2 regions of the Enterobacter ludwigii genome follow, and region 2 is predicted to be linked to the other one. Evidence: predicted binding sites of a transcription regulator. Region 2 holds the regulator's gene; the other holds the start of a gene.
The links. The regulator Fur, encoded in region 2, represses iron uptake genes when iron is present. The targets are predictions, from matches to a motif close to ATAATAATGAGAACNACTATCAA.
Positions count from the first base shown of each region.

Region 1: a site for Fur is predicted at 12,436-12,458, ahead of zupT (zinc transporter ZupT). Genes of this name have one in related genera too.

Region 1 is NZ_CP017279.1:4,382,197-4,397,932, reverse strand. Features, by position in the region: gene BH714_RS20685 (ABC transporter ATP-binding protein) at 1-697, opposite strand, end outside; gene BH714_RS20680 (TonB-dependent siderophore receptor) at 1,081-3,222, shown strand; gene parE (DNA topoisomerase IV subunit B) at 3,306-5,198, opposite strand; gene yqiA (esterase YqiA) at 5,227-5,808, opposite strand; gene cpdA (3',5'-cyclic-AMP phosphodiesterase) at 5,808-6,635, opposite strand; gene BH714_RS20660 (DUF1249 family protein) at 6,663-7,085, opposite strand; gene nudF (ADP-ribose diphosphatase) at 7,082-7,714, opposite strand; gene tolC (outer membrane channel protein TolC) at 7,919-9,397, shown strand; gene BH714_RS20645 (DUF1190 family protein) at 9,588-10,253, shown strand; gene BH714_RS20640 (glutathionylspermidine synthase family protein) at 10,256-11,416, shown strand; gene ygiD (4,5-DOPA-extradiol-dioxygenase) at 11,486-12,274, opposite strand; gene zupT (zinc transporter ZupT) at 12,471-13,244, shown strand; gene ribB (3,4-dihydroxy-2-butanone-4-phosphate synthase) at 13,312-13,965, opposite strand; FMN riboswitch at 14,071-14,221, opposite strand; gene ubiK (ubiquinone biosynthesis accessory factor UbiK) at 14,339-14,635, shown strand; gene hldE (bifunctional D-glycero-beta-D-manno-heptose-7-phosphate kinase/D-glycero-beta-D-manno-heptose 1-phosphate adenylyltransferase HldE) at 14,731-15,736, opposite strand, start outside.
Region 2 is NZ_CP017279.1:496,768-512,503, reverse strand. Features, by position in the region: gene potE (putrescine-ornithine antiporter) at 1-355, shown strand, start outside; gene pgm (phosphoglucomutase (alpha-D-glucose-1,6-bisphosphate-dependent)) at 426-2,066, opposite strand; gene seqA (replication initiation negative regulator SeqA) at 2,091-2,639, opposite strand; gene ybfF (esterase) at 2,823-3,596, shown strand; gene ybfE (LexA regulated protein) at 3,725-4,012, shown strand; gene fldA (flavodoxin FldA) at 4,168-4,698, shown strand; gene fur (ferric iron uptake transcriptional regulator) at 4,987-5,433, shown strand; gene chiQ (ChiQ/YbfN family lipoprotein) at 5,542-5,871, opposite strand; gene chiP (chitoporin ChiP) at 5,919-7,316, opposite strand; gene glnS (glutamine--tRNA ligase) at 7,763-9,430, opposite strand; gene nagE (PTS N-acetyl glucosamine transporter subunit IIABC) at 9,600-11,549, opposite strand; gene nagB (glucosamine-6-phosphate deaminase) at 11,876-12,676, shown strand; gene nagA (N-acetylglucosamine-6-phosphate deacetylase) at 12,732-13,880, shown strand; gene nagC (DNA-binding transcriptional regulator NagC) at 13,889-15,109, shown strand; gene nagD (ribonucleotide monophosphatase NagD) at 15,155-15,736, shown strand, end outside.

The DNA of each region.
Region 1 (15,736 bases), 970 kb from region 2:
TATCGCCCTCGTGAAGCACGCCCTCGACTTTCCCCTGGCGTAAAAAGACCAGGGAATCACCGTAGTTCACCGCGAAGTTAAGATCGTGCAGCACCACCACGACGGTGCGCCCGTGCTGACGGGTCAGCGTATGCAGCAGTTCAAGGATTTCCACCTGATAGCGGAGGTCAAGAAACGTTGTCGGCTCGTCGAGCAGGATATAGGGCGTTTGCTGCGCCAGCGCCATCGCAATCCAGCAGCGCTGACGCTGGCCGCCGGAAAGGCTTTCCACCGGCAAATGGGCAAACTCCGCCGTACCGGTCAGGCGCAGTGCCTCTTCCACGGCCTGCTCGTCTTCGTCACTCCACTGGCGCATAAAATTTTGCCAGGGGAAACGCCCGCGTGAAACCAGCTCAAACACGGTTAACCCTTCCGGCAACAGCGGTGACTGCGGCAGAATGCCCAGCTGACGGGCGACCGCTTTGGTTGGCTGTTGATGAATGGCTTTGCCATCCAGCAGCGCAGCTCCCCCGAGCGGTTGCAGCAGACGTGCGATCGTGCTCAGTAGCGTGGATTTTCCACAGCCGTTCGCGCCCACCAGAACGGTTATTTTCTGTGGGGGGATCGCAAGCGAGATCTCATCGACGATGATTTTTTTCTGATAGCCAGCAGAGAGGTTCTCAAGAACCAGCCCTGACTTATTCGTGTTGTGAGCCACGTGAACGCCAACTTAATAAAAAACTAACAAATAAAAATAAAACTCATTCTCTTTTGAGAGTTTGCCGCTGCGCCATGTAGTAGTCAAGAGAAGAAACACCCTTAAAACCCCAGGGCTATCGTGCAGAAACGGGAAAACCGCTAAACGCATTAATTAATTATTTTCAACAGGTTAATTACTTACCTCGCTAAGCATTAGAGGGAAAGTACCGCTGTAGTCGATTTTTGCTTTTTTCCATTTACTACTACATCAGCGCATGATTGAATGATTCTCAATTACATGTTCGATGCCAGCGATGGCTAACGAGCAGACCGTAAAGGGCAATGACTCACACATTCTTCCGTGACGCTTCATTCGCGGGATATTTCGGGAAAACAGATGTAATGGCTACGTTCACTCCTTCACTCTCTGGGGTAAAAGGGCGCGCGCTCTTTTCACTGCTGTTTATGGCGCCGCTGGTGCAGGCAGCAGACAACACCGCGGCTCAGGACGGCGAAACGCTTACCGTCACCGCCGATCCTAATGCCGTGGCCGATGCCACCAACGGCTATCAGCCGCTGAACACCTCCACCGCCACGCTGACCAACATGCCGATGCTGGATATCCCGCAGGTGGTAAATACTGTCAGCGATAAAGTGCTGGAAGATCAGCATGCTACCACGCTGGATGAAGCCCTCTATAACGTCAGTAACGTGGTGCAGACCAACACGCTGGGCGGCACGCAGGATGCGTTTGTACGCCGTGGATTTGGCGCGAACCGCGACGGTTCAATCATGACCAACGGCCTGCGCACCGTGCTGCCGCGCAGCTTTAACGCGGCCACCGAGCGTGTGGAAGTCCTCAAGGGACCGGCCTCAACGCTGTACGGCATCCTCGATCCGGGAGGGCTTATCAATGTGGTCACCCGACGCCCGGAAAAACAGTTTGGCGGTTCGATCTCGGGCACCTCCTCAAGTTTTGGCGGCGGTACCGGCCAGCTCGATGTCACAGGTCCCATTGAAGGAACGCGTCTGGCTTACCGCCTGACGGGCGAGTACCAGGACGAAGATTACTGGCGAAGTTTCGGCAAGGCGCGCAGCACCTTTATCGCGCCCTCGCTGACCTGGTTTGGCGATGACGCCACCGTGACCGCGCTCTATTCACATCGTGATTATAAGACGCCGTTCGATCGCGGTACGATCTTCGATCTCACGACCAAACAGCCGGTGAATGTTGACCGTAAAACCCGCTTTGACGAGCCGTTCAACATTACCGATGGCCAGTCCGATCTGGCGCAGCTCAACGCGGAATACCGCCTTAACAGCCAGTGGACGGCGAAGTTCGATTACAGCTACAGCCAGGATAAATACAGCGATAACCAGGCGCGGGTGATGGCCTATGACGCGAAAACCGGCAACCTGACCCGTCGTGTCGATGCGACGCAAGGATCAACGCAGCGCATGCATTCCACCCGTGCAGACCTGCAGGGGAACGTGGATATAGCGGGCTTTTACAATGAGATCCTGACCGGCGTGTCGTATGAGAATTACGACCTGCTGCGCACGGATATGATTCGCTGTAAGAATGTAAAAGATTTCAATATTTACCATCCGTCTTACGGCAATCTGAGCAAGTGTACGACCGTTTCCGCCGCGGACAGCGATCAGACGCTCAAGCAGGAGAGTTACTCCGCTTATGCTCAGGACGCCCTGTACCTGACGGATAAATGGATTGCCGTCGCGGGGCTGCGTTATCAGTATTACACCCAGTACGCGGGCAAGGGCCGGCCGTTCAACGTCAATACCGACAGCCGCGACGAGCAGTGGACGCCGAAGCTGGGGCTGGTCTACAAGCTCACGCCATCCGTCTCGCTGTTTGCGAACTACGCCCAGACGTTTATGCCGCAATCGTCCATCGCGAGCTACATTGGCGACCTGCCGCCAGAAACGTCCAATGCCTACGAAGTCGGCGCTAAATTTGACCTGTTCAACGGCATTACCGCCAACATCGCGCTGTTTGATATCCACAAGCGCAACGTGCTGTACACCGAAAGCGTGGCGGGTGAAAACATTGCTAAAACCGCTGGCCGCGTGCGCTCGCAGGGTGTGGAAGTGGATCTGGCTGGCTCTCTGACCGAGAACACCAATATTATTGCCAGCTATGGCTACACCGATGCGAAAGTGCTGGAAGACCCGGACTACGCCGGCAAACCGCTACCAAACGTGCCGCGCCATACCGGTTCGCTGTTCCTGACGTACGATATTCACAACGTCATCGGCGGGAATACCCTGACAATCGGCGGCGGTGGACACGGCGTGAGCCGTCGCTCCGCGACCAACGGTGCGGATTATTATTTGCCAGGGTACGTTGTTGCTGATGCCTTTGCGGCCTATAAAATGAAGCTACAGTATCCGGTGACGCTGCAGGTCAACGTGAAGAACCTGTTTGATAAGACCTACTACACCTCGTCGATTGCGACCAATAACCTCGGCAACCAGCCAGGCGATCCGCGTGAAGTGCAGTTTACGGTGAAGATGGAATTTTGATGTAAAAAAGCCCGGTGGCGCTAGCGCCTACCGGGCCTTCGTTCCATCCCCTCTCCCGGTGGGAGAGGAGTAAAGAGAGGGCATCAGGCCTCAATATCCGCCATATCGCCTTTTTCCTGCAGCCAGTTGCGTCGGTCTTCCGAACGCTTCTTGGCAAGCAGCATATCCATCATGGCGTTGGTTTGCTGTTCGTCTTCGTCGCTGATGGTCAATTGCACCAGGCGGCGGGTGTTTGGATCCAGCGTGGTTTCGCGCAACTGCATCGGGTTCATCTCGCCCAGCCCTTTAAAGCGCTGCACGTTCGGTTTGCCCTTTTTACGCTTGAGCTGTTCCAGTACGCCCGCTTTTTCCTCTTCCGTCAGCGCGTAGTAAACTTCTTTGCCGAGGTCGATACGGTAGAGCGGCGGCAGCGCCACATGGACGTGACCGTTTTTCACCAGCGTCCTGAAGTGCTTCACAAACAGCGCGCACAGCAGCGTAGCGATGTGCAGCCCATCGGAGTCCGCATCCGCGAGGATACAGATCTTACCGTAGCGCAGCTGGCTCAGATCGTCGCTGTCCGGATCGATACCGATCGCAACGGAGATATCATGCACTTCCTGCGAGGCCAGCACTTCATCCGACGACACTTCCCAGGTGTTCAGGATCTTACCCTTGAGCGGCATGATCGCCTGATACTCACGATCGCGCGCCTGCTTGGCAGAGCCTCCTGCCGAGTCCCCTTCCACGAGGAACAGCTCGGTGCGGTTCAGATCCTGCGCGGTACAGTCCGCCAGCTTGCCCGGAAGCGCCGGGCCACTGGTCAGTTTTTTACGCACCACCTTCTTGGCAGCACGCAGGCGTCGCTGGGCGCTGGAAATGGCCATTTCTGCCAGCATCTCGGCGGCCTGCACGTTCTGGTTCAGCCACAGGGTGAAAGCATCTTTGACCACGCCGGAGACGAACGCCGCACACTGACGTGAGGACAAACGTTCTTTGGTCTGACCGGCGAACTGCGGATCCTGCATCTTCACCGACAGGACGTAGGCGCAGCGATCCCAGATATCTTCCGCCGACAGCTTCACGCCCCGGGGCAGAATGTTGCGGTATTCGCAGAACTCGCGCATTGCATCCAGCAGCCCCTGACGCAGACCGTTGACGTGCGTACCGCCAAGCATGGTCGGGATCAGGTTGACGTAGCTTTCGGTCAGCAGCTCGCCGCCTTCCGGCAGCCACAACAGCGCCCAGTCCACCGCTTCCGTATCACCGGTGAAATTACCGACAAACGGTTTTTCCGGCAGGGTTGGCAGGCCGTTAACGGCTTCGCACAGATAGTCGTTTAGACCGTCTTCATAGCGCCAGGTCTGTTCGGTGTTGTTGACGTTATCTTTAAAGGTAATTTCCACGCCAGGGCACAGTACCGCTTTGGCTTTCAGCAGGTGCGTCAGGCGTGAAACAGAGAAACGAGGACTGTCAAAGAAGCTTTCGTCAGGCCAGAAGTGGACGCTGGTCCCGGTATTGCGCTTGCCGCACGTGCCGACGACCTGCAGATCCTGCACCTTCTCGCCGTTTTCAAAGGCGATGTTATACACCTGACCGTCGCGGCGGACATTGACTTCCACGCGTCTGGACAGGGCGTTAACCACGGAGATCCCCACGCCGTGCAAACCACCCGAGAACTGGTAGTTTTTGTTGGAGAACTTACCGCCCGCATGAAGACGACAGAGGATCAGCTCAACGGCTGGCACCCCCTCTTCCGGGTGGATATCCACCGGCATGCCGCGTCCGTCGTCGATGACTTCCAGCGACTGATCGGCATGGAGGATGACGTCAACGCGTTTGGCATGGCCAGCCAACGCTTCATCCACACTGTTATCAATAACTTCCTGGCCCAGATGGTTTGGGCGTGTCGTATCGGTGTACATCCCAGGGCGGCGGCGAACCGGCTCAAGCCCGGTGAGTACCTCAATGGCATCAGCGTTATAGGTTTGCGTCATGATTTAAACTAGCAGTTCGCATTGATTGTCAGTGGCTGTGCAGTCCAAGAAAATCGACAATCTGGGTGAAATGATTCTCAAAGCCCGTGAAAGCATGGTTTCCGCCTTCTTCTATAGTCTGGCGGCAGGATGCGTAATACGCCACTGCCTGGCGGTAATCCAGCACTTCATCACCCGTCTGTTGCAGCAACCAGATAAGATCGGGCGCTTCAAGCGGGTCTACCTGCATAACTTTGAGATCGTAAATATGGCGTGACTCTAGCACATATTGTTGGCCGGTGTAGGGGTTCTCGTTTTGCCCGAGAAAGTCCCGCAGCAGCTCAAATGGCCGAACCGCCGGGTTAACCACCACCGCAGGCAGCATAAAACATTGCGAGAGCCAGGTGGCGTAATATCCGCCCAGCGAAGAACCGACCACGCCGAACGATTCGCCGCCGTGTTCCATCACAACCGATTCCAGCATTTCTGCGGCTTCCGCCGGGTAAGGCGGCAGTTGTGGGACGATCATCTCAACGTGCGGGTGATGTTCGCTCAGCCACTGGCGAAACTGCGTCGCTTTCGCGGAGCGCGGCGAACTGTTGAATCCGTGCAGATAGAGGAGCGTAGACATCAATAGCCTTCTGAAGCGGTGTCCGGGCGGAATTTTGCGCCGGTTAAACGGCAGACTTCCGTGGTGAGCAGGCCATCGGGATGCAGTTCGAGCCAGCGCCAGCCCGGTGCGATGGTGTCCAGGGTAAAGTTTGCGCAATGCGGCTTGAACTGAACGCAGGTCGAGGGCGTGGCCAGCAGTCGGCGGCCATTCCAGTCGAGATCCTGTTCCTGATGAATATGTCCGCACAGGAGATTCTGCACCCGCGGGAATTTCGCCAACACTCTGTCCAGCGCGGCAGAGTTGCGCAGGCTGTGTTGATCAAGCCAGCTACAGCCTGCCGGCAAAGGATGATGATGCAGCAACAGCAGCGTATGACGTTCAGGTTCGGCAGACAGTTTGGTCTCAAGCCAGTCGAGTTGAAAGTCGCTTAACTCACCGTGTGGGACGCCAAAGACCTGGCTGTCCAGCAGCAGGATCTGCCAGTGGTCACCCACAAAAACACATTTTGCCGGAGAGATCCCCGCATCCTGCAGCGAGCTGTACATGGCAGGCTGGAAATCGTGGTTTCCCGGTAGCCAGACGCAAGGCACGCTAAAACTCGCGATGCCTTCAGCGAAATGCTGGTAGGCCGCGGAGGATTGGTCCTGCGCCAGATCGCCCGTCGCGACAATCAGATCGCATGGGCGATTTTCAGCGTGAATGGCGCTAAGTACCGCCTGATAGCTCTCCCAGGTATTCACCCCAAGCAGAGTTTCATGCTTTTCGGCAAAAAGGTGGGTATCGGTGATTTGTAATATCCTGACTGGTGCCCCACCAGCAACAGTCAGGTTCAACAGGCTTTCCAAATGGTGTCCTTAGGTAGGTTTATGACGCTAACAAACCGGAATCGCCATTGCTCCATGTGCTAAACAATATCTTAGCCAGTCGGCTAAAAACTGGTTAATTTGATGCTTTTCGTCGCGTTGATGCAACTTTTTATTCGGATAATCATACCGCGCTTTGAAGCGAAAGATCTGCTGGCTTGAACACACTTCAGCGACCATCGCGTCATGGTAAAGGCGCACCGTCATCGACGGCAGGCTCCAGTAGCTAATGCTGGGCGCCGTTTGTTCAATTTCGACAAGCGTAGTGTAGCGCGTTGATTCTGTTATCGTTAATCGATACTGCGCGTTGCTCACCTGATAGCTCACCGTTTCGCCGGGTGCGTCGTTTTTCGGCAGCAGGCGGCGCAATTGTGCGAAATTGGTTTCGCACAGGCGCATCATTTCTGGGAAGTCAGGTGTATAACGCTTCATTTTTTCCACTCGTTTCGTAAAGTCTGATAATGCAGTTGCAGCCATTGCAGAGCGATGACAGACGCTGCGTTGTCGATTTTCCCCTCTTCTACCCACTGATAAGCCTGCTCCCGACTCACCACATGAACCCGAATATCTTCGTTTTCATCTGCCAGACCGTGGATCCCTTCCGCCGTCGTGGCGTCCACTTCGCCCACCATAATGGACAAGCGCTCGCTGGTGCCGCCTGGGCTTGCCAGATAACTCAGCACCGGTTTTGTCCGGCCAACCACCAGCCCCGCCTCTTCCAGCGCCTCGCGGCGGGCAACATCTTCGACCGATTCGCCCTCTTCAATCATGCCGGCCACCATCTCCAGCAGCCAGGGGCTGGCGCTGACGTCATACGCGGCAATACGGATCTGCTCCACCAGCACGACTTCATCACGCACTGGGTCAAAGGGTAGCAAGACTGCCGCATGCCCGCGCTCAAAAATTTCGCGTCTGATTTCACCGCTCATTTCGCCGTTAAACAGGCGATGCCTGAAACGGTAAAGTTCCATTGAAAAAAAACCGCTATAAAGCGTTTCTCGTGCAATAATTTCTACATCGTTTTTCGCGAATGTCACGGGCAAGTTTTCTGGTTTTTGCATGAGTCGAGTCCTGGTAGCAATGGTGATGAAATTATGAATTTCAAGGCTGTTTGGCTGCCGTTTGTAAGGCTATATGGTAGATTGGTGCAAATTACCGCCAGATGGCACGTAACGCCAACCTTTTGGTATGGAAGATTCTGTTAGAATCGGCAATTATTTTTTAATTAGATCAGCGCTAATACTGCTTCACAACAAGGAATGCAAATGAAGAAATTGCTCCCCATCCTTATCGGCCTGAGCCTGACGGGCTTCAGTGCAATGAGCCAGGCGGAAAACCTGTTACAGGTCTACCAGCAGGCACGTCTGGGCAACCCTGATTTACGTAAATCAGCGGCCGATCGTGATGCTGCGTTTGAAAAGATTAACGAAGCGCGTAGCCCATTGCTGCCACAGTTAGGTTTAGGTGCAGATTATACCTACAGCAACGGCTTCCGCGACGCCAATGGCGTTAACTCCAATGCTACCAGCGCCTCACTGCAATTAACACAGACGCTGTTTGATATGTCCAAATGGCGCGCCCTGACCCTGCAGGAAAAGAGCGCGGGCATCCAGGATGTGACGTATCAGACCGATCAGCAGACGCTGATCCTGAACACCGCCACCGCATACTTCAACGTGCTGAGCGCAATTGACTCGCTCTCCTACACCGAAGCGCAGAAACAGGCGATTTACCGCCAGTTAGATCAAACCACCCAGCGTTTCAACGTGGGTCTGGTGGCAATCACTGACGTTCAGAACGCCCGTTCACAATACGATAGCGTCCTGGCCAACGAAGTGACCGCACGTAATAACCTCGATAACGCGCTGGAATCCCTGCGTCAGGTTACCGGGAATTACTACCCTGAGCTGGCGTCTCTGAACGTCGACAGCTTCAAAACGGATAAACCGCAGGCCGTTAACGCCCTGCTGAAAGAAGCGGAAAACCGCAACCTGACGTTACTGCAGGCGCGTCTGAGCCAGGATTTGGCCCGCGAGCAAATCCGTCAGGCACAGGACGGCCACCTGCCGACCCTGAGCCTGAGCGCGTCTACCGGCGTGTCTGATACCACTTACAGTGGTTCTAAAACGAACACGTCCCAGTACGACGACAGCAACATGGGTCAGAACAAAGTGGGTCTGAACTTCTCGCTGCCACTGTACCAGGGCGGCCAGGTGACCTCTCAGGTGAAACAGGCGCAGTACAACTTTGTTGGCGCGAGCGAACAGCTGGAAAGTGCCCACCGCAACGTGGTACAGACCGTTCGTTCGTCCTTCAACAACGTGAATGCCTCTATCAGCAGCATCAACGCCTACAAACAGGCCGTTGTGTCTGCGCAGAGCTCTCTTGATGCCATGGAAGCGGGTTACTCCGTGGGTACGCGTACCATCGTTGACGTCCTGGACGCGACCACCACGCTGTACAACGCGAAACAGCAGCTCTCCAGCGCACGTTACCAGTACCTGATTAACCAGCTGAACATCAAACAGGCGCTGGGTACGTTGAACGAGCAGGATCTGCAGATGCTGAACAGCACCCTGGGTAAACCTGTCTCTACTTCTCCGGAAAATGTCGCGCCAGAGAACCCTGAGCAGGTTGCCGCCGTTGATAACTTCAACGGTAACGGTGCTGCACCTGCCGCGCAGCCAGCTGCCGCACGTACGACTGCACCGGCCAGCAGCGGTAACAATCCGTTCCGCAATTAAGCATGTCATCGGGCCCACTGCGGCCTGATGCCTTCGCCATACCCCTCTCCTTTCGGGAGAGGGCGTACGTAAATCACACCTGAACGTAAGCCAACGTAAAGATCCCCCTCATTCCGGCCATCATCGCTTCATTTTCAACCACTCATCCTCTATCCTGAGCGTTATTACCACTGGGTCCAGGAAGACAACGATGAAACGGACAAAATCTATCAATCACGCTTCGTTCCGCAAAAGCTGGAACGCGCGTCATCTCACCCCTGTTGCGCTGGCCGTCACGGCTGTCTTTATGCTTGCAGGCTGTGAGAAAAGCGATGAAACAGTTTCGCTTTATCAAAACGCGGACGACTGCTCTGCTGCAACCGGCAACGCCGCAGAGTGTAAAACGGCGTATACCAACGCCCTGAAAGAGGCGGAACGTACGGCTCCGAAATATGCTTCACGTGAAGACTGCGTAGCAGAGTTCGGTGAAGGTCAGTGTCAGCAGGCACCGGCTCAGGCAGGCACGGCCCCTGAAAACCAGGCACAGGCCCAGTCCAGCGGCAGTTTCTGGATGCCGCTGATGGCAGGTTACATGATGGGCCGCCTGATGAGTGGCGGCGCGGGTTACCAGCAGCAGCCGCTGTTTAGCTCGAAAAACCCGGCCAGCCCGGCTTATGGGCAATATACCGATGCCAGCGGCAAAGGCTATGGCGCAGCCACCCCTGGCCGCTCCGTAACCGTACCGAAAACGGCGATGGCTCCGAAACCCGCGACCACCAGCACCATTACCCGTGGCGGGTTCGGTGAGTCTGTGGCGAAACAGACCAGCATGCAGCGTAGCGCGTCAGGCACGTCCACTCGCTCAATGGGCGGCTGATCATGGAACGAGTCAGTATCACCGAGCGCCCGGACTGGCGCGAAAAAGCGACCGAATACGGTTTTAACTTCCACACCATGTACGGCGAGCCATACTGGTGTGAAGACGCTTACTACAAGCTCACGCTTGCCCAGGTTGAGAAACTGGAAGAGGTGACCGCCGAGCTGCACCAGATGTGCCTGAAAGTGGTGGATAAAGTCATCGACAGCGACGCGCTGATGGCGAAGTTCCGCATTCCGAAGCACACCTGGAGTTTCGTCCGCCAGTCGTGGAAAACCCACCAGCCTTCGCTTTACTCACGTCTGGATCTGGCGTGGGACGGCGTGGGCGATCCTAAGCTTCTGGAAAACAATGCTGATACGCCAACCTCGCTGTACGAAGCGGCGTTCTTCCAGTGGATCTGGCTGGAAGACCAGGCCAATGCCGGCAACCTGCCGCAAGGCAGCGACCAGTTCAACAGTCTGCAGGAAAAGCTGATTGAGCGTTTCGCCGAACTGCGCGAACAGCATGGTTTTAATCTGCTGCACCTTGCCTGCTGCCGTGACACGGAAGAAGACCGTGGCACGGTGCAATATCTGCAGGACTGCGCGGCTGAAGCTGAAGTGGCGACCGAGTTTCTTTATATCGAAGATATCGGCCTGGGTGAGAAAGGTCAGTTTACTGACCTGCAGGATCAGGTGATAAGCAACCTGTTCAAGCTCTACCCGTGGGAATACATGCTGCGTGAAATGTTCTCCACCAAGCTGGAAGACGCCGGCGTGCGCTGGCTGGAGCCGGCATGGAAGAGCATTATCTCCAACAAAGCCCTGCTGCCGATGCTGTGGGAGATGTTCCCGAACCATCCGAACCTGCTGCCGGCTTACTTTGCGGAAGACGATCACCCGCCGATGGAGAAATACGTCGTTAAACCGATCTTCTCCCGTGAAGGGGCGAACGTGTCGATTATTGAAAATGGCAAAACGCTGGAAGCCGTTGAAGGGCCTTATGGCGAGGAAGGAATGATCGTCCAGGCGTTTTATCAACTGCCGAAGTTTGGTGACAGCTATACCCTGATTGGCAGCTGGCTCATCAACGATCAGCCAGCCGGGATTGGCATCCGCGAAGATCGCGCGCTGATCACGCAGGATCTGTCACGGTTCTATCCGCACATTTTCGTCGAGTGATCGGGTGTGCCGGGGTGCGAGCGGAAGCCCTCACCCCGGCCCTTTCTCTTTGGGAAAGGCACGCATACGTTATCCAATCTGCACCGACAACATACTTAAGCTTCCCATCTCAATGCCATCGACCGGTATGCTGATCGGCTCCTGACCATCCCACGCGCCCAGTACATACAGCAAAGGCAGGAAGTGTTCCGGCGTCGGGTTAGAGAGTGAACCGCCTTCGTGATCCAGATAGTTCACCAGCGGATGCTCCTCAACCGGCCCTTGCCAGGTCAGATTTGCTTTCACGTAATCGTTAAAAGATGTCGCCCACGGGTATGGCGTGTTCTCACCGTGCCAGCGCGCTGTACGCAGGTTGTGTACCACGTTGCCGCTTGCGATCAGCATGATACCCTCGTCGCGTAAGGTCGCCAGTTTTCGCCCCATCTCCAGGTGCCAGGCCGCCGGTTTAGTGCTGTCGATACTCAACTGCACCATTGGGATATCCGCCTCGGGATACATCTTTATCAGTACGCCCCACGAGCCATGGTCAAAGCCCCAGGCTTCGTTATCCAGCGCCACAGGCACAGGTGCGAGTAATTCCACCAGCTGTCGGGCCAGCGCTGGCGAGCCAGGTGCCGGATAGTGCGTGTCGTACAACGCCTGCGGGAAGCCGCCGAAATCATGAATGGTTTTTGGCGTTTCCATTGCGGTCACGCCCGTGCCCTGGGTAAACCAGTGCGCAGACACCACCACAATCGCTTTCGGACGCGGTAGCGTCTCGCCCAGATGACGCCATACTCGGGTATAGACGTTGTCTTCCAGAACGTTCATTGGGCTACCGTGGCCTAAAAACAGTGCTGGCATACGGGAAGAAGTCATGGTGATATCCTTACAGAAGGTGTCAATTTAATGGTTCTACATTACGCGCAATCTCGCCCGGATGAACGCTGATAAGCGTGAAGATCATCATCAGGAAATTTGAATGTAAGGAATGTGTAAAGCAGGGTTTCGCCTCTCGCTTTGACCGAAATGAACCATTAATATTAATGATAATCATTATCATAAGGAGCAATGCATGTCAGTCCCCTTGATCCTGACTATACTGGCGGGCGCCGCAACGTTCATCGGTGCCATTCTCGGTGTGCTTGGTCAAAAGCCGTCTAACCGCGTGCTGGCCTTCTCATTGGGCTTTGCTGCCGGGATCATGCTGCTCATCTCTCTGATGGAGATGCTCCCTGCCGCACTGGGCACCGAAGGCATGTCTCCGGTGCTGGGATATGGCATGTTTGTATTCGGCCTGCTTGGTTACTTTGCCCTCGACCGCATGCTGCCGCACGCGCATCCGCAGGATTTAATGCAAAAAAGCGTGACCCCGATGCCGCGCAATATTAAGCGCACGGCCATTCTGTTAACGCTCGGCATAAGCCTGCACAACTTCCCGGAAGGCGTGGCAACCTATGTCACCGCCAGCAGCAATCTGGAGATGGGCTTTGGTATCGCCCTGGCGGTAGCAATGCACAATATTCCTGAAGGACTGGCGGTGGCCGGGCCGGTTTATGCCGCCACGGGCTCGAAACGGACCGCGGTCTTCTGGGCGGGGATCTCGGGGATGGCCGAAATTCTCGGCGGCGTGCTGGCGTGGTTGATTCTGGGCAGCCTGGTCTCGCCTGTGGTGATGGCCGCTATCATGGCCGCCGTGGCCGGGATAATGGTGGCGCTCTCCGTGGATGAGCTGATGCCGCTGGCGAAAGAGATCGATCCGAATAATAACCCGAGCTATGGCGTGCTGTGCGGCATGTCGGTGATGGGCTTGAGCCTGGTGCTGCTGCAAACGGCAGGGATCGGCTAAAACAATCGCGCATTAACGTCTCACAACAAAAAAGCCGGGTTTCCCCGGCTTTTTCACATCAGCCCTTTCAGCTGGCTTTGCGCGCGTGCGCCTGGCGATACTCCACCAGATCTTCAATCGTCACCACGGGCATATTATGCAGACGGGCAAAGGTGATGCACTCCGGCGCACGTGCCATGGTGCCATCGTCGTTGGTGAGTTCACACAGTACGCCCGCAGGTTTAAAGCCTGCCAGGGTCACGAGGTCAATGGTCGCTTCGGTGTGACCGCCACGGGTCAATACACCGCCGGCCTGCGCACGCAACGGGAAGACGTGGCCTGGACGATGCAGGTCTGATGGCTTCGCATCATCGGCAATCGCGGCACGTACGGTGGTCAAACGGTCAGCCGCCGACACGCCGGTGGTCACGCCATGTGCCGCTTCGATGGTCACGGTAAAACCGGTTCCAAAGGCGCTGGTGTTGTTTTCAACCATCATGGGCAGGTCGAGCTGCTTACGACGGTCTTCGTTGATACACAGGCACACGATGCCGCTACCGTGACGGATGGTCAGCGCCATCTGCTCAACGGTCATGTTTTCGGCGGCGAAAATCATGTCGCCTTCATTTTCACGGTTTTCATCGTCAAGCACCATCACGCCGCGGCCTTCGCGCAGTGCATCCAGTGCATGTTCAACACGTTCAATAGAAGTGCCAAAAGAGGAAAGTAGCGTCTGATTCATGGTAAAAAAACCTCATTAACATTATGGTTACCAGAATCAGGGCAGTCTTAGGAGCGCCGTATTAGCGGCAAAAAGATAACGTGAGCGGGCCAGGCCCGACTTGATCGTTACTCTCTCCCATCCGGACTCTAACCGTCGGCCCCGGAATTACACCGGATCTGCTGTCCTTTGAGTGGTGACCCAAAGCGCTCGCGGGCTTTCAGCGTTACGCTGATTTACCGCCGGTGGGGAATTTCGCCCCGCCCTGAGAATAAGCGAGATAACTATAACGCGATTGATTACCCTGGGCAATGCGCAGACATAAAATCTCCTTTATCCTGGGGCATGACGCGCTACAATGTTCATTAACACCGTCTTATCAAGGGAAGCCACAATGATTGACCCGAAGAAAATTGAGCAAATTGCGCGTCAGGTTCATGAGTCTATGCCAAAAGGTATTCGTGAGTTTGGAGATGACGTAGAGAAGAAAATCCGCCAGACGCTGCAGGCGCAGTTGGTTCGCCTTGATTTAGTCAGCCGCGAAGAGTTTGACGTGCAGACGCAGGTTCTGCTGCGTACCCGCGAGAAGCTGGCCCTGCTGGAGCAGCGTCTGAACGAGCTGGAAAACCGCAATACGCCAGCGGAAGTAAAACCGGCACCGGCCATTCCACCGGTTGATGAAGCAGAATAACAGCCGCGTATAACGGGCTGTTTGCGAAGATACCCTCTCCTGCAAAGAGAGGGTGAAAAAAACGGGCCAGATGGCCCGTTTTTTATTGGCTGACTTTATTTGCTGTCTTTCTGGATCTTCTTGATGATGTTGGTGGTTGAGCACCCGTCCTCAAAGTTGAGCACCATCACTTCACCACCATTAGCCCAGACCTCTTCGCTGCCTGCGATTTGATCCGGTTTGTAATCGCCGCCTTTCACCAGCAGATCCGGCAAAATACCGGCAATCAGGCGCTGCGGGGTATCTTCTTCAAACGACACCACCCAGTCCACCGCTTCCAGCGCACCCAGTACGATCATGCGCTGCTCCAGCGGGTTCACCGGACGCGTTTCACCTTTAAGACGTTTCGTCGACGCATCGCTGTTCACCGCCACAATCAGACGGTCGCCCAGCTTACGCGCATTGGCCAGATAAGAGACATGACCGGCATGCAGGATGTCGAACACGCCGTTGGTCATCACCACTTTTTCACCGCGTTTACGGGCGGCGGCAACGGCCACTTTCAGCTCATCTTCGCTCATCACGCCAAAACCGGTATCGGCACGACCGCGCACCGCGTTTTCCAGTTCGATCGGCGAAACGGTGGAAGTCCCCAGCTTGCCGACGACCACGCCTGCCGCAGCATTAGCGAAGTAGCACGCTTCTTCCAGAGAGTTCCCTGCCGCCAGCGTCGCCGCCAGAACGCCTATGACCGTGTCGCCGGCACCGGTCACGTCATACACTTCCTGCGCCTGGGTCGGCATATGCAGCGGCGCTTTGCCAGGCTGCAGCAGCGTCATCCCCTGCTCGGAGCGGGTCACCAGCAGCGCGGAGAGTTCGAAGTCAGCAATGATCTTCATGCCGCGCTCAACGAGCTCTTCTTCCGTCTTACATTTGCCCGCCACCGCTTCAAACTCAGAGAGGTTTGGCGTCAGAAGCGTTGCGCCGCGATAGCGCTCAAAGTCAGTACCTTTCGGGTCGATCAGCACGGGCACATTGGCTTTACGCGCGAGCTGAATCATCTGCTGTACGCTTGCCAGCGCACCTTTGGCGTAGTCGGACAGCACCAGCGCGCCGATAGTG
Region 2 (15,736 bases):
GGTTCAGGGCATGCTGGCGATTGTTATCTTCCAGAGTGGGTTATCTTTGATGACCATCAGCCCGTCGCTGAACAGCCAGTTCAACGTGCTGGTCAACCTGGCGGTAGTGACCAATATCATTCCATATATTCTGTCGATGGCGGCGCTGGTCATCATTCAGAAGGTGGCGAAGGTGGACGCAGGCAAAGCGAGGGTGGCGAATATTGTGGCGCTGATTGGGGCAATTTACAGCTTCTATGCGCTCTACTCTTCCGGCCAGGAAGCCATGCTGTATGGTGCGATGGTGACCTTTATGGGCTGGACGCTGTACGGTCTGGTATCACCGCGGTTTGAATTGAAAAATAAACACAGTTAATGCAAAAGCAAAACGGCAACCCTGGGGTTGCCGTTTTGATTGCATCGTGAGGGCATCAGCCCACCGCGATTTACGCGTTTTTCAGCACTTCGCTGACAATCTCTACCGCTTCTTTCTCAATCAGCTTACGGTGTTCGTCGCCGAGGAAGCTCTCACAATAGATTTTGTATGCATCTTCCGTACCGGATGGACGCGCGGCAAACCAGCCGTTTTCGGTCATCACTTTCAGACCACCGATTGAGGCACCGTTACCCGGGGCCGCCGTCAGACGGGCCGTGATAGGATCACCGGCCAGCGTGCTGGCACTGACCATCTCCGGAGAGAGTTTAGACAGCGCTGCTTTCTGCGCGGAGGTCGCGCCAGCCTGAATACGGTTATAGCTTGGCGCGCCAAAGCGTGCCGCCAGCTCGTTATAGTGTTCCTGCGGATTTTTACCGGTGACAGCGGTGATTTCCGCCGCCAGCAGGCACATGATGATCCCGTCTTTATCGGTGGACCATGGCGTGCCGTCGAAACGCAGGAAGGATGCGCCCGCGCTCTCTTCACCGCCAAAACCGAAGCTGCCGTCGTGCAGACCGTCAACAAACCATTTGAAGCCTACCGGTACTTCCACCAGCTTACGGCCCAGCGCCTCAACCACGCGGTCAATCATCGCCGAGGAGACAAGCGTTTTACCTACAGCCACCTCTTTGCCCCACTGTGGACGATGCTGGAACAGGTAGTTGATGGCAACCGCAAGATAATGGTTCGGGTTCATCAGCCCTGCCGGGGTGACAATACCGTGGCGGTCATAATCCGGGTCGTTGGCAAACGCCAGGTCGAATTTATCACGCAGCGCCAGCAGGCCCGCCATCGCGCACTCGGAAGAGCAGTCCATACGGATTGCGCCGTCTTTATCCAGGTGCATAAAGCGGAAGGTCTGATCAACGTGATCGTTAACGATGGTCAGGTTCAGCTTGTAATGCTCTGCGATGCGTTTCCAGTATTCGATACCGGAGCCGCCGAGAGGGTCAACGCCCAGCTTCAGACCGGCTTTCTGGATTGCCGCCATATCGACGATATCCGCCAGACCTTCCACAAATGGCTGTACCAGATCCTGCTCTTTCACATGGCCGGACGCCATGGCCGCATCCAGAGAGAGGCGTTTCACCCCTTTCAGGCCATCCGCCAGCAGCGCATTGGCACGATCTTCAACCACTTTCGTGACGTTCGTGTCTGCCGGTCCACCGTTAGGCGGGTTGTATTTGATCCCACCGTCTTCCGGCGGGTTGTGTGATGGAGTGATCACAATCCCGTCAGCCAGCGCGCCGCCTTTTTTGTTGTGGACAAGGATCGCGTTAGAGACCGCAGGGGTCGGCGTGAAGCCGTTATTTTCCTGAACAATGACGTCAACGCCATTCGCCGTCAGCACTTCCAGCACGGAAATGAACGCCGGTTCAGACAGAGCATGGGTATCTTTTCCCACATAGCACGGACCGGTAACGCCGTTTTTAGCGCGCTCTTCCGCGATGGCCTGAGCAATAGCCAGAATGTGCGGTTCGTTAAAGCTATGGCGCGCCGCGCTACCGCGGTGGCCAGATGTACCAAACTTCACTGCGTGTTCTGCGTTGCCCACGACCGGTTTCAGCACGTAATACTGCGCGGTCAGCTGAGCGACGTTAATCAAATCGCTTTGTTGTGCAGGTTGGCCTGCACGGCTGTGATTTGCCATTACCGGGTCCTTCTGATGCAAGGGTTAAATTGTACCGCAAACCTTTTCAATCAATTCCGCCGGGAACTGCATGGACTGCATGATGTGTTCAACCATGCTGCACTTGCGGCCCGTATTGGTATTGGTGATGACCCAGTACGGTGTGCCCGGGACATGTTTAGGTTTGGTTTGGTTGCCATTTTGCAGCAGCGTTTGCTCGTCGCCTGCGAAATAGACGCGGGTACGACCGTGCAGCGACTCGGTCGCTTCAGCAAACGCTTTGTTATCCAGTGAATAGAGTGTAGACAGCACCAGCATGAAGCGGTTAACCGCTTTTTTCTGCTCGGCGTACTCATCAGAGAGCAGCAACTCGCGCATCGCACGTACTTTGTCTTTCACTTGCGCGACGGCAGGTTTTGCTTGTGCAACAACGTTTTGTTGAGACACGACATCTTTAGTGACTGGGGTAGCAGGCTGTGAGGCGGCGGAAATTTTAAGCATGCGCCGTAAAATGTCGGACGCACTCTCCCCGATATGCCGCGTCTGGCTGGCAATATACTGATAGAGTTCGTCATCAACTTCGATTGTTTTCATCTTAATCCAGTGCAATATCTTATCTGAATACAAGTCGTTGGGATTATAAAGTTAAATTCCAACAGCGGATAGCGTCAAACCAGGTTGGCGGCAAAAGTCAGATTAAACTGGAACCTTGCAGCCGGGCGGCAGAATGGTCAACATGATACCCTAACCTGACATACGTAAAAAAAGAACTTTGCCATGAAATTGAATACCCGAGCGCAAACTGCACAATCGCCGAACAATAATTCTCCCATCGTACTGGTTCACGGGCTTTTTGGCAGCCTGGATAACCTGGGGGTGCTGGCGCGCGATCTGGTTACCGATCACGATATTTTGCAGGTCGATATGCGAAATCACGGTCTTTCCGGGCGTTCAGAAGAGATGACCTACGCGGCAATGGCCCAGGATCTGCTCGATACGCTTGATGCCAACCATCTTCAGAAGGTGACGCTCATCGGGCATTCTATGGGCGGCAAGGCGGTAATGGCCCTGACGGCGCTGGCACCGGACAGAATCAACGGTCTGGTCGTGATCGACGTTGCCCCGGTGGATTACGACGTGCGTCGTCATGACGACATTTTTGCTGCCATCAATGCGGTGACAGAGGCTGGGGTTTCAACCCGCCAACAGGCCACAGCCGTCATGCGCGAATATCTTAATGAAGAAGGCGTTATTCAGTTTCTGCTGAAGTCGTTTGTCGACGGCCAGTGGCGTTTCAACGTGCCGGTACTCTGGGCGCAGTACAACAACATCGTCGGCTGGGATACGGTGCCCGCCTGGCAACACCCTACCCTCTTTATTCGCGGCGGTAACTCCCCTTATGTCACCGACGCCTACCGCGACACCTTGCTGGCGCAATTCCCGCAGGCGCGCGCCCATGTCATCGCCGGTGCCGGACACTGGGTTCACGCGGAAAAACCTGACGCCGTGTTACGCGCCATCCGCCGCTATCTCTCTGATACTGCGAATTGATTAAAAAGAGAGCGACTGGAAGGTTGCGGGCTTCCAGTCGTTGGCGTGCCGTTTTTGGTGATGTATGATGGCGCGCTCATCGCCCGGGCAATAGCAGGGCGGCTTGTTTCCCCCGAAGTCTCAGAATCATGGCCAAAGAACAAACGGACCGTACGACACTAGATCTGTTCGCGAATGAGCGTCGACCGGGACGACCGAAAACGAATCCGCTTTCGCGCGATGAACAGCTGCGTATTAATAAACGCAACCAGCTTAAACGCGATAAAAATCGTGGGCTTAAGCGTGTCGAACTGAAGCTCAATGCCGATGCCGTCGATGCGCTTAACGAACTGGCTGAAGCGCGTAATATCAGCCGTAGCGAGCTCATTGAAGAGATGTTGATCGCCCAGCTTGAGACGTTGCGCCGCCAGGCATAAGTCTGAAAATCCCCTTTCTTACCCTTTTCATGTAGCACAGAGTGCAGTCCTGCGCGATAGCTGTTTCCGCGGGGTTGCCAGTTCTGCTATTATTGCCCTTATCCGTGGACAAATTGCGCCACCATACCATTAAGTTTCAAGAGGTTATTTTACTCATGGCAATCATCGGCATTTTCTTCGGCAGTGATACCGGCAATACCGAAAATATCGCAAAAAACATTCAAAAACAGCTCGGTAAAGACGTTGCCGATGTGCATGACATCGCCAAGAGCAGCAAAGAAGATCTCGAAGGCTATGACATCCTGTTGCTGGGTATCCCAACCTGGTACTACGGTGAAGCCCAGTGTGACTGGGATGATTTCTTCCCGACGCTGGAAGAAGTGGACTTCAACGGCAAGCTGGTCGCCCTGTTTGGCTGCGGCGATCAGGAAGACTACGCTGAGTACTTCTGTGACGCGCTGGGCACTATCCGCGATATCATTGAACCGAATGGTGCAGTTATCGTAGGCCACTGGCCGACTGCAGGTTACCACTTCGAAGCGTCTAAAGGCCTGGCCGATGACGACCACTTCGTGGGTCTGGCGATCGACGAAGACCGTCAGCCAGAACTGACCGCAGAGCGCGTTGAGAAGTGGGTGAAGCAGATCCGCGAAGAACTGCACCTGGACGATATTCTTAACGCCTGATTGTTAGTGTGGCGCAACCCCGGTTGCGCCCAGGAACCGGGTCAAACGATTAAATTAATCGCTACAATCTTTTAACTTTTTCGCCCAGACCTGTACAATGTCTCCCAGGTAAAATGGGGTGCCATTGAGTAAGTTTGTCGGTGATACCACGTTTTTATAAGCATACTTTGCCTGAGACTTGCAGTTTTCATTTAGCCATGGCAGTTCTATAATGAGACGCATTATTCCAGGTGCATTTTCTGTCACTTCCTCCAGAAGTGAATCGTTTAGCAACAGGACAGATTCCGCATGACTGACAACAATACCGCATTAAAGAAGGCTGGCCTGAAAGTTACGCTTCCTCGGTTAAAAATCCTTGAAGTGCTTCAGGGTCCAGACAATCACCATGTCAGTGCGGAAGACCTTTACAAGCGTCTTATCGACATGGGTGAAGAGATTGGGCTGGCAACCGTCTATCGCGTGCTGAACCAGTTTGATGACGCGGGCATTGTTACCCGTCATAATTTCGAAGGCGGTAAATCTGTATTCGAACTGACCCAGCAGCAGCACCACGATCACCTGATCTGCCTGGATTGTGGCAAGGTCATTGAATTTAGCGATGATTCCATCGAAGCACGTCAGCGTGAAATCGCTGCTCGTCATGGTATCCGCCTGACCAACCATAGCCTGTATCTGTATGGTCACTGTGCAGAAGGTGATTGCCGCGAAGACGATCACGCACACGACGCCAAATAAGTCGAACTTTCATACTCTGAGCCAGCCGCAAGGTTGGCTTTTTTTTGCCTGTCACCCGGCAAAAAAAAGCCCGGTAAGCACAGCGCCACCGGGCCTTAACACACTTACTTAATTTCCGTTGTTACTGCGTATTTCCTTCCAGATCTGGTCGCAACGCTTCGCCACTTCCTGATCGTTACCGGTTTTACGCGCCTGAATACAGGCCTGATAGTCCATTACGCGAACATTTTCCTGCGTCGCAAACTGCTCATGCGCCTTCTCTTTCTTCAGCACATTCAGCACGCTCTGGCAGGCTTCAATTTTCTCCGGTGAACCTTCAGCGGTGTTAATGCAGGCGCTGTAAGCCTCCTTCAGGCGAGAATTTTCTTTCGGTGCCGGGTCCTGGGCGCAAGCCACCAGCCCCGAGGCCAGCAACGCGACGATTACCATTTTTTTCATCATGTGCAGTCTCCATTCCGGCGGGACGGAACCCGCCGGAGCGTTCATCAGAAGATAGTGAATGGTGCGATAACCATGAATTTCACGTCACGTTCATCCTGGAAGATGTTGCCGTAACCGCCCGCGTAGCTTGGAATATCAGAGTGGTTGTCATACTGCGTGAAGTGCAGCTTGAACATCGTGCCTTTCGCACGTCCGTCCTGCACGGTATAGATGGCATCCAGGCTGTAAGAGGACTCTTTCAGACGGTAGTTCGGATCGTAGTACGCATCCGGTATGGCCATGTCGCCCGGTTTGGCGTCCCAGGCATACGCGTAGGAGGCACCCACAGCCCAGCCCGGCAGGTTCCAGTTTTTCAGGTCATACATTGCGCCGAAGAAGACCGCTTTTTCGCCGTCGGCGTTGAAGTCAGAGCGGTTATCCCACCAGATATCCAGACGACCGTTGGAAGATGCGTAAGTCGGGGTCATACGCTGCAGGAAGTAGCCCTGCTGCCCTTCCGCCTTCACCCATGTTCCTTCCAGACGCAAATCCACCTGACCCACTTTGTAGCCAAAGGTCAGCGCCTGCAGCCAGGCCGTGCCGTCATAAATATCGTTGACGCCACCATCGCTGACTTTGTCTCGCGTGCCGTAGAACTGGTAACTGGTACTCAACGGACTCCCTGCGATATCAAATTTGTAGCTGGCTTTGGCAAAATACTGATCGATATAGCCTTCAGCCTGACCAAAGGCGGCTTCTAACACGAGGTCGTTTTTAAAATCGTACTTCGCACCCAGCGAGTGGAGGTAATCCACTTTGGTTTTTTTATCGTTCTGGTAAAACTTATCCATTTCGATATGCCACGGGGCTTTGTATTCGTTGGTCCACATATAGGAGAAACTCAACGCACCCGCATCACCGTAGTCAAAGTTAGCGCCAGCTTCAGCGCCCTGGTAAGTACCAGGCATAAAACTCCAGTGTGGCGCTAACAGGGTTTGGCCAGTTGGCTGAATATATCCGCCGCGCGCCCAGACTGGACCATATTTGAATTTTGCAGCGGCTTTATACAGACTGATACCGCTTTTATCGCCGGACCAGTCTTCTTTATAGGCCTTATTGCTGGACGAGAAGGCAATTTCGTTCGGGTGTCCGCTGTCGCCATTTTCCGCCATTTCAATTGCCGTGAATGCGGCAATATCCAGGCCGAACATATCGGCGGCATAGCCTGACTGGAAGTCGAGGTTGGCGTTCCAGGTAGAGTGAGAAAGGTTGGTTTTGTATTTGTCTTCGGTAACGTCTTTACGGTCACGTTCACGCTGCCAGTAATAAATACCGCCCGTGAGGGTAGAATCTTCGATGAAACCTGCTGCCTTAGCCTCTGGCGCAATCACCAGGCCTGACATTGCTGTCACACCGGCGATAGCCAGCGCCAGCGCACTACGTTTGCCACTGAACGTACGCATAGATTATTCCTCTTTGACGAATTAAAACGCCTGAACGGCGAAAAAGATAAAAGACCAAAAGGTCAGGGGTAGTCAGAAATACCCTCGAATTAACTACCGCCTTTAGGTTATTTTTCGCGACGCGAATTATCAATGCTTTTCCGTGGGCAAAAGTCAGGATTATGACGAAGTGCACATAATTAGTAGTGCTTTGTAACATTTAGCGGGAGACGAGATTTGGCGGGGCAAGTCATTAAATTTAAGCCAGTAATTGTGTAAATTACTGGTTATTTTCAGGCCTTCACTATTTTCAGAAATATACAAACTTTTTTTAGAAAAATAAGTAGCACCACATTGACCTGAATATTGCGCAGACATTATTTTTGCTCGCGCTTAACGATATGATCATTCAATAAAAAAACGCCGCATTACGCGGCGTTTGTCTCTCATTGACCAGAGCAGCGTTATTATTCGCCGACTTTAGTCCAGGTATCACGCAGACCAACGGTACGGTTAAACACCGGTTTTTCCGAGGTACTGTGACGGCTGTCGAGGCAGAAGTAGCCTTCACGTTCGAACTGGAACGCTTTGCCCGCTTCAGCGGCTTTCAGAGACGGCTCAGCATAACCCTGCTTGATGACCAGAGATTCCGGGTTGATTGTCGCCAGGAAGTCTTCTGCTGCACCTGGGTTAGGCACGCTGAACAGACGATCGTACAAGCGAATTTCAACCGGCAGCGCATGTGTTGCACTTACCCAGTGGATCACGCCTTTCACTTTGCGGCCATCTGCCGGATCTTTGCTCAGGGTTTCAGCGTCGTAAGAGCAGAAGATGGTGGTGATATTCCCTTCCGCATCTTTCTCAACACGCTCAGCTTTGATCACGTATGCGTTACGCAGACGCACCTCTTTACCCAGCACCAGACGCTTGTACTGCTTGTTCGCTTCTTCGCGGAAGTCAGCACGATCGATCCAGATTTCACCGCTGAACGGCACGTCACGGGTGCCCATTTCCGGTTTGTTCGGATGGTTAGGCATGGAGACCATTTCGCTCGCGCCCTGCGGGTAGTTTTCGATAACCAGTTTTACCGGATCGATGACGGCCATTGCGCGCGGCGCGTTGTCGTTCAGATCTTCACGGATGCAGGATTCCAGAGAGGCGATCTCAATGGTGTTATCCTGCTTGGTCACGCCGATGCGCTTACAGAACTCGCGAATAGACGCGGCAGTATAACCACGGCGACGCAGACCCGAGATGGTTGGCATACGCGGATCGTCCCAGCCCTCAACGTGCTTGTCGGTCACCAGCAGGTTCAGCTTACGCTTGGACATCACCGTGTATTCCAGATTCAGACGAGAGAATTCGTACTGACGCGGATGCACCGGGATCGTGATGTTATCCAGAACCCAGTCGTACAGACGGCGGTTATCCTGGAACTCCAGCGTACACAGGGAGTGCGTAATGCCTTCCAGCGCATCGCTGATGCAGTGGGTAAAGTCGTACATCGGGTAAATGCACCACTTGTTACCGGTCTGATGGTGTTCAGCGAACTTGATACGGTACAGAACCGGATCGCGCATCACGATGAACGGTGATGCCATGTCGATTTTGGCACGCAGGCACGCTTTACCTTCCTCGAAGCCACCCGCACGCATTTTTTCAAACAGCGCCAGGTTCTCTTCAACGCTGCGATCGCGGAACGGGCTGTTTTTACCCGGCGCGGTCAGCGTGCCGCGGTATTCGCGGATCTCGTCAGCAGACAGCTCGTCGACATACGCCAGACCTTTATTGATAAGCTCGACCGCATAGGCATACAGCTGATCAAAATAGTCAGAGGAGTAGCAGATATCGCCAGACCAGTTGAAGCCCAGCCATTGCACGTCATTCTTAATAGACTCAACGTATTCGATGTCTTCTTTTACTGGGTTGGTGTCATCGAAACGCAGGTTGCACTGTCCCTGGTAGTCTTGCGCGATGCCAAAGTTCAGGCAGATCGATTTTGCATGACCAATATGCAGGTAGCCGTTTGGCTCCGGCGGGAAACGGGTATGAACTGTGGTGTGCTTACCACTGGCCAGATCTTCATCGATGATCTGACGAATAAAGTTACTCGGGCGGGCTTCAGCCTCACTCATCGTGGATTCCTCAAAGCGTAAACAACGTATAACGGCATATGATCTTATAAGCCGGACGTAGTGACAACCCTTAAAACGTCTCTGAAGAAAATAATGGGGGCAATTGCTGCAAAAAAAAGCGGCGGAGGAAACCCCCCGCCGCTTAAGGCATGACTCTACTCAGGAGCGATTACTTGCCTTTAATCTCATACAGTGGCGTCTGGCCCGCAACGACCTGACCTTTCGCCTGAATTACCAGGCCGCTGAAGTCGTCGATATTGCTGCAAACGACCGGGCTAATCATGGAGCGCGCGTTAGCGTTCAGGTAATCCAGATCCATTTCCAGAATCGGCTGACCTGCCACCACGTCGGCCCCCTCTTCCACCAGGCGAGTAAAGCCCTGACCGTTCAGCGCGACGGTATCGATACCCATATGGACAACGATCTCCGCGCCCTTTTCAGTTTCGAGGCAGAACGCATGGTTGGTGTTGAAGATTTTAACGATGGTCCCGGCAGCCGGTGACACCACGGTTTTGTCCGTTGGTTTCACCGCCACACCGTCACCGACAGCTTTGCTGGCAAACGCTTCGTCAGGCACCTGCTCAATCGCAACCACTTCACCGGTAATCGGTGAAACCAGCGCGGCAATGGTCGTTGCGTTAGGGACGGCCTGCGGTTTTGCCACCGGGGCTTCCGTCACTGGCGCGCTGTTCGCTGCAGAAGCCGCGATCGGTCCACGGGCAACCACTTTCTTCATTTCATCGCCAATCGATTCCGCTTTCGCACCCACGATAACCTGGATGGTCTGCTTGTTCAGTTTCACCACACCGGATGCGCCAAGGCGTTTACACATGGCATCGTTAACGCGCGCAGAATCACCTACCGTCAGGCGCAGACGGGTAATACATGCATCGATAGCTTTCAGGTTATCCGTACCGCCTACTGCGGCAATATAATTAGTTGCCAGCTGGGTCAGCCCTTCTTCGGTATTGCTGTTAGCTTCGCCAGTAACGATGTCGTCTTTCGTATCTTCGCGGCCTGGTGTTTTCAGGTTAAACATACGAATGACTGCGGTGAACAGAACGAAGTAGATAACGAAGAACACCAGACCCATTGCGACCAGCATCCAGACGTTCTTGCTCGCCGCGGGCAGGTTGTACATCAACACGTAGTCGATCGCGCCGGCGGAGAAGGAGAAGCCCGCATGGATACCCAGCAGCGTTGCAACAAACAGGCTAATACCCGTCAGCACAGCGTGCATGAGGTACAGCAGCGGAGCCAGGAACATGAACAGGAATTCCAGCGGCTCAGTAACACCGGTCAGGAACGCGGTGATGGCAACTGACAGCAGCATCCCGCCAACCATTGGACGACGCGCTTTCGGTGCGGCCAGGTACATAGCCAGCGCCGCGCCCGGCAGACCAAACATCATGATAGGGAAGAAGCCCGACATGAACATGCCCGCGGTGCCGTCACCTGCGTAGAAGCGGTTGATATCCCCGTGGAATACCGCGCCCGCGGCGTTGGTAAACTCACCAATCTGGAACCAGGCAATGGTGTTCAGCACCTGATGCAGGCCGGTTGGGATCAACAGACGGTTGATGAAACCGAAGATACCCGCACCCACTGCGCCAGCGGAAACAATCCACTCACCGCCCGCATGGATAGCGTGCTGCACCGGTGGCCAGATGTAGCCAAAGATCGCGGCCAGAATCAGACAGAAGAAGCCTGTCGCAATCGGCACAAAACGTTTTCCACCAAAGAAGCTCAGGAAGTCTGGCAGTTTGATCCCCGCCCAACGGTTATAAACAGCCCCGCCGACCAGACCGGTAATGATACCTGCCAGAACGCCCATGTTAATTTCTGGGTTTATCGTCACCATCGCTTTCGTCAGGATGAAGTAACCGACAGCCCCGGCCAGCGCCGCTGCACCCGCGCTGTCTTTTGACCAGCTGGATGCCACACCGATGGCGAAAATTAGCGCCAGATTGTCAAAAATCGCGCCACCCGCTTGCGCGATAAATGGCACATTAAGCAGATCGGGTTGCCCGAATCGCAGCAGCAGTGCTGCAACCGGTAGCACGGCGATAGGGAGCTGCAAAGCCCTACCGAGGCGCTGGAAAAAACCTAAAATATTCATCCTATTCCCCCTACGAGACCCTTATTAAGGCTCGTGCATAAACTATGTTTTTATTGTGTCGACAACGATAAATACAGTTGATGATTCACTGGCATTGTGAGTGTGTGAAAAATTAATTCGTATCGCAAATTAAACACGTATTTTTTGTGATTTTTGTCACCAAATATCGTTAATAACCCTCCCTTTCTCTGGCTAACAGTGAAAACTTATTTTATCATTCAAAAAATCAAGACGGATTGATCCGGCCTGAAAGGTTCCAGGTTACGCTTAGTTCAGGTTCCGATAGCCATCCGCCCACTCTTCTACTTTAACTCTTGAGGTGAACAATGAGACTGATTCCCCTGGCAACTGCTGAACAAGTCGGTAAATGGGCCGCCCGTCATATCGTTAACCGTATTAACGCGTTCAAACCCACCGCCGATCGTCCTTTCGTTCTCGGCCTTCCTACCGGCGGCACGCCGCTGACCGCGTATAAAGCCCTGGTTGAGATGCATAAAGCAGGCCAGGTTAGCTTTAAACATGTTGTGACCTTCAACATGGATGAGTATGTCGGCTTACCCAAGGATCATCCGGAAAGCTACCATAGCTTTATGCACCGTAATTTCTTTGATCACGTTGATATTCCGGCTGAAAATATTAACCTGCTGAATGGAAACGCGCCTGATATTGACGCAGAATGCCGTCAGTATGAAGAAAAAATCCGTTCCTACGGTAAAATCCACCTGTTCATGGGTGGCGTGGGCAACGATGGTCATATCGCGTTCAACGAACCGGCCTCTTCTCTGGCTTCCCGTACGCGTATTAAAACCCTGACCCATGACACGCGCGTGGCAAACTCCCGCTTCTTTGACGGTGATGTTAACCAGGTTCCAAAATACGCCCTGACCGTAGGTGTAGGCACCCTGCTGGATGCCGAAGAAGTGATGATTCTGGTTCTGGGCGGCGTGAAAGCGCAGGCGCTCCAGGCTGCCGTTGAAGGCAACGTTAACCACATGTGGACCATCAGCTGCCTGCAGCTGCATCCAAAATCAGTCATCGTGTGCGACGAACCGTCCACGATGGAGCTGAAAGTGAAAACGCTGAAATACTTCAACGAGTTAGAAGCTGAGAACATCAAAGGTCTGTAATTGAATAACCGCCTCTTCATCAAGAGGCGGCCGCTTTTTTTAACCGGGGGTCGTTATGTACGCTTTAACCCACGGTCGGATTTATACCGGCCATGATATTCTGGATGACCATGCGATTGTTATCGCCAATGGCCTGATTGAACGTGTTTGCCCACTGGCAGAGCTGCCGCCGGGGATTGAACAGCGCTCACTCAATGGAGCAGTAATCTCCCCCGGTTTCATCGACGTACAGCTGAACGGCTGCGGCGGTGTGCAATTTAATGATACCGCGGAAGCGGTGACGGTCGACACGCTGGAAATCATGCAGAAAGCCAACGAGAAATCGGGCTGCACCAGCTATCTGCCAACCCTCATCACCAGCAGTGATGATCTCATGAAACAGGGTATCCGCGTGATGCGCGACTACCTGGCAAAACACCCTAATCAGGCACTGGGTCTGCATCTTGAAGGACCGTGGCTGAACATCGTGAAAAAAGGGACGCATAACCCGGATTACGTGCGTAAACCTGACGCTGAGCTGGTCGACTACCTGTGTGCCAACGCCGATGTGATCACCAAAGTGACGCTGGCTCCTGAAATCGCGGGACCTGACGTTATCAGCAAACTGGCCGCCGCCGGGATTGTCGTTTCAGCGGGCCATTCAAACGCAACGCAAAAAGAAGCGAAAGCAGGTTTCCGCGCCGGTATTACCTTTGCGACACACCTGTACAACGCGATGCCGTATATCACCGGTCGTGAACCTGGGCTGGTCGGGGCGATTCTCGATGAGCAGGACGTTTACTGCGGCATTATTGCTGACGGCTTGCACGTCGATTACACCAACATTCGCAACGCCAAGCGCCTGAAAGGTGACAAACTCTGTCTGGTAACCGATGCCACCGCACCGGCAGGGGCAAATATTGAGCAGTTCATTTTTGCCGGTAAAACAATATACTACCGCAATGGACTGTGTGTTGATGAAAACGGTACGCTGAGCGGTTCCTCCCTGACGATGATTGAAGGGGTGCGTAACCTGGTTGAACATTGCGGGATTGCGCTTGATGAAGTCCTGCGTATGGCGACCCTTTATCCTGCGCGCGCGATGGGCGTAGATAAACAGCTTGGCGGAATTGCACCAGGTATGGTTGCAAACCTGACGGCATTCACACACGATTATAAAATTATCAAGACCATCGTTAATGGTAACGAGGTCGTCACTGAGTAAGTAAAAGTATGACACCAGGCGGACAAGCTCAAATCGGTAATGTCGATCTCGTTAAACAACTTAACAGCGCGGCGGTTTATCGTCTGATTGACCAACACGGACCAATCTCGCGCATTCAGATAGCCGAACAAAGCCAGCTTGCCCCTGCCAGCGTGACAAAAATTACCCGTCAGCTCATTGAGCGCGGACTGATCAAAGAAGTCGATCAGCAGGCCTCCACCGGAGGCCGCCGCGCCATCTCCATTATTACCGAAACCCGCAATTTTCAGGCGATCGGCGTCCGTCTTGGTCGTCATGACACCACCCTTACGCTCTATGATCTGAGCAGCAAAGCCATCGCGGAAGAACACTACCCGCTTCCGGAGCGCACTCAGGAGACGCTGGAACACGCGCTGCTGAATACCATTGAACACTTTATCGAGAGCTGTCAGCGCAAAATCCGTGAACTGATTGCGATCTCGGTGATCCTGCCAGGCCTGGTAGACCCCGAAAGCGGCGTGATCCGTTATATGCCCCATATAAAGGTTGAGAATTGGGGGCTGGTAGATGCGCTGGAAAAACGCTTTAAAGTGACCTGTTTCGTGGGGCACGACATCCGCTCTCTGGCCCTGGCAGAGCACTACTTTGGTGCGAGCCAGGATTGTGAAGATTCGATTCTGGTGCGCGTACACCGGGGGACAGGGGCAGGCATCATCTCTAACGGCCGCATTTTTATTGGCCGCAACGGTAACGTCGGTGAGATTGGTCATATTCAGGTAGAGCCGCTTGGCGAACGCTGCCACTGCGGAAACTTTGGCTGTCTGGAGACGATTGCCGCCAACACGGCGATTGAACAGCGGGTGCGCCATCTGCTTGAACAGGGTTACCAGAGCCGCGTCACGCTGGACGATTGCAAGATAGGGACTATCTGCAAAGCCGCCAACAAAGGCGACGCGCTGGCCTGTGAAGTTATTGAGCAGGTGGGTCGCCATCTGGGTAAAACCATCGCCATCGCCATCAACCTGTTTAACCCGCAAAAAGTGGTGATCGCCGGTGAGATTGTGGAGGCCGAGAAGGTCCTGCTGCCCGCCATTGAAGGCTGCATTAACACTCAGGCGCTGAAAGCCTTCCGCCAGAACCTTCCCGTCGTTCGTTCTAAGCTTGACCATCGCTCAGCGATAGGCGCATTTGCGCTGGTTAAACGCGCCATGCTCAACGGTATTCTGTTGCAACATTTGCTGGAAAGTTGATCGGGTCTTATAGTAACGCCTTCTTTTTTTGATGTCGGAATGTCCATGACCATTAAGAATGTAATTTGTGATATCGACGGCGTGCTGATGCACGACAACGTTGCTGTACCAGGTGCTGCGGAATTTCTTCACCGCATCATCGACAAAGGAATGCCTCTGGTTCTTCTCACGAACTACCCTTCTCAGACCGGTCAGGACCTGGCAAACCGCTTTGCCACAGCAGGCGTCAACGTGCCGGACAGCGTGTTTTATACCTCTGCCATGGCCACCGCTGATTTCCTCAAGCGCCAGGAAGGAAAAAAGGCCTACGTGGTGGGTGAAGGGGCGCTGATCCACGAGTTATATAAGGCAGGGTTTACCATCACAGATGTGAACCCGGACTTTGTGATCGTTGGCGAAACGCGCTCCTATAACTGGGAGATGATGCACAAAGCCTCCTACTTTGTTGCCAACGGTGCGCGTTTTATTGCCACCAACCCGGATACCCACGGCCGTGGTTTTTACCCTGCCTGCGGCGCGCTGTGTGCCGGTATCGAAAAGATCTCTGGCCGGAAACCGTTCTACGTGGGCAAGCCCAGCCCGTGGATCATCCGTGCCGCGCTGAACAAGATGCAGGCACACTCTGAG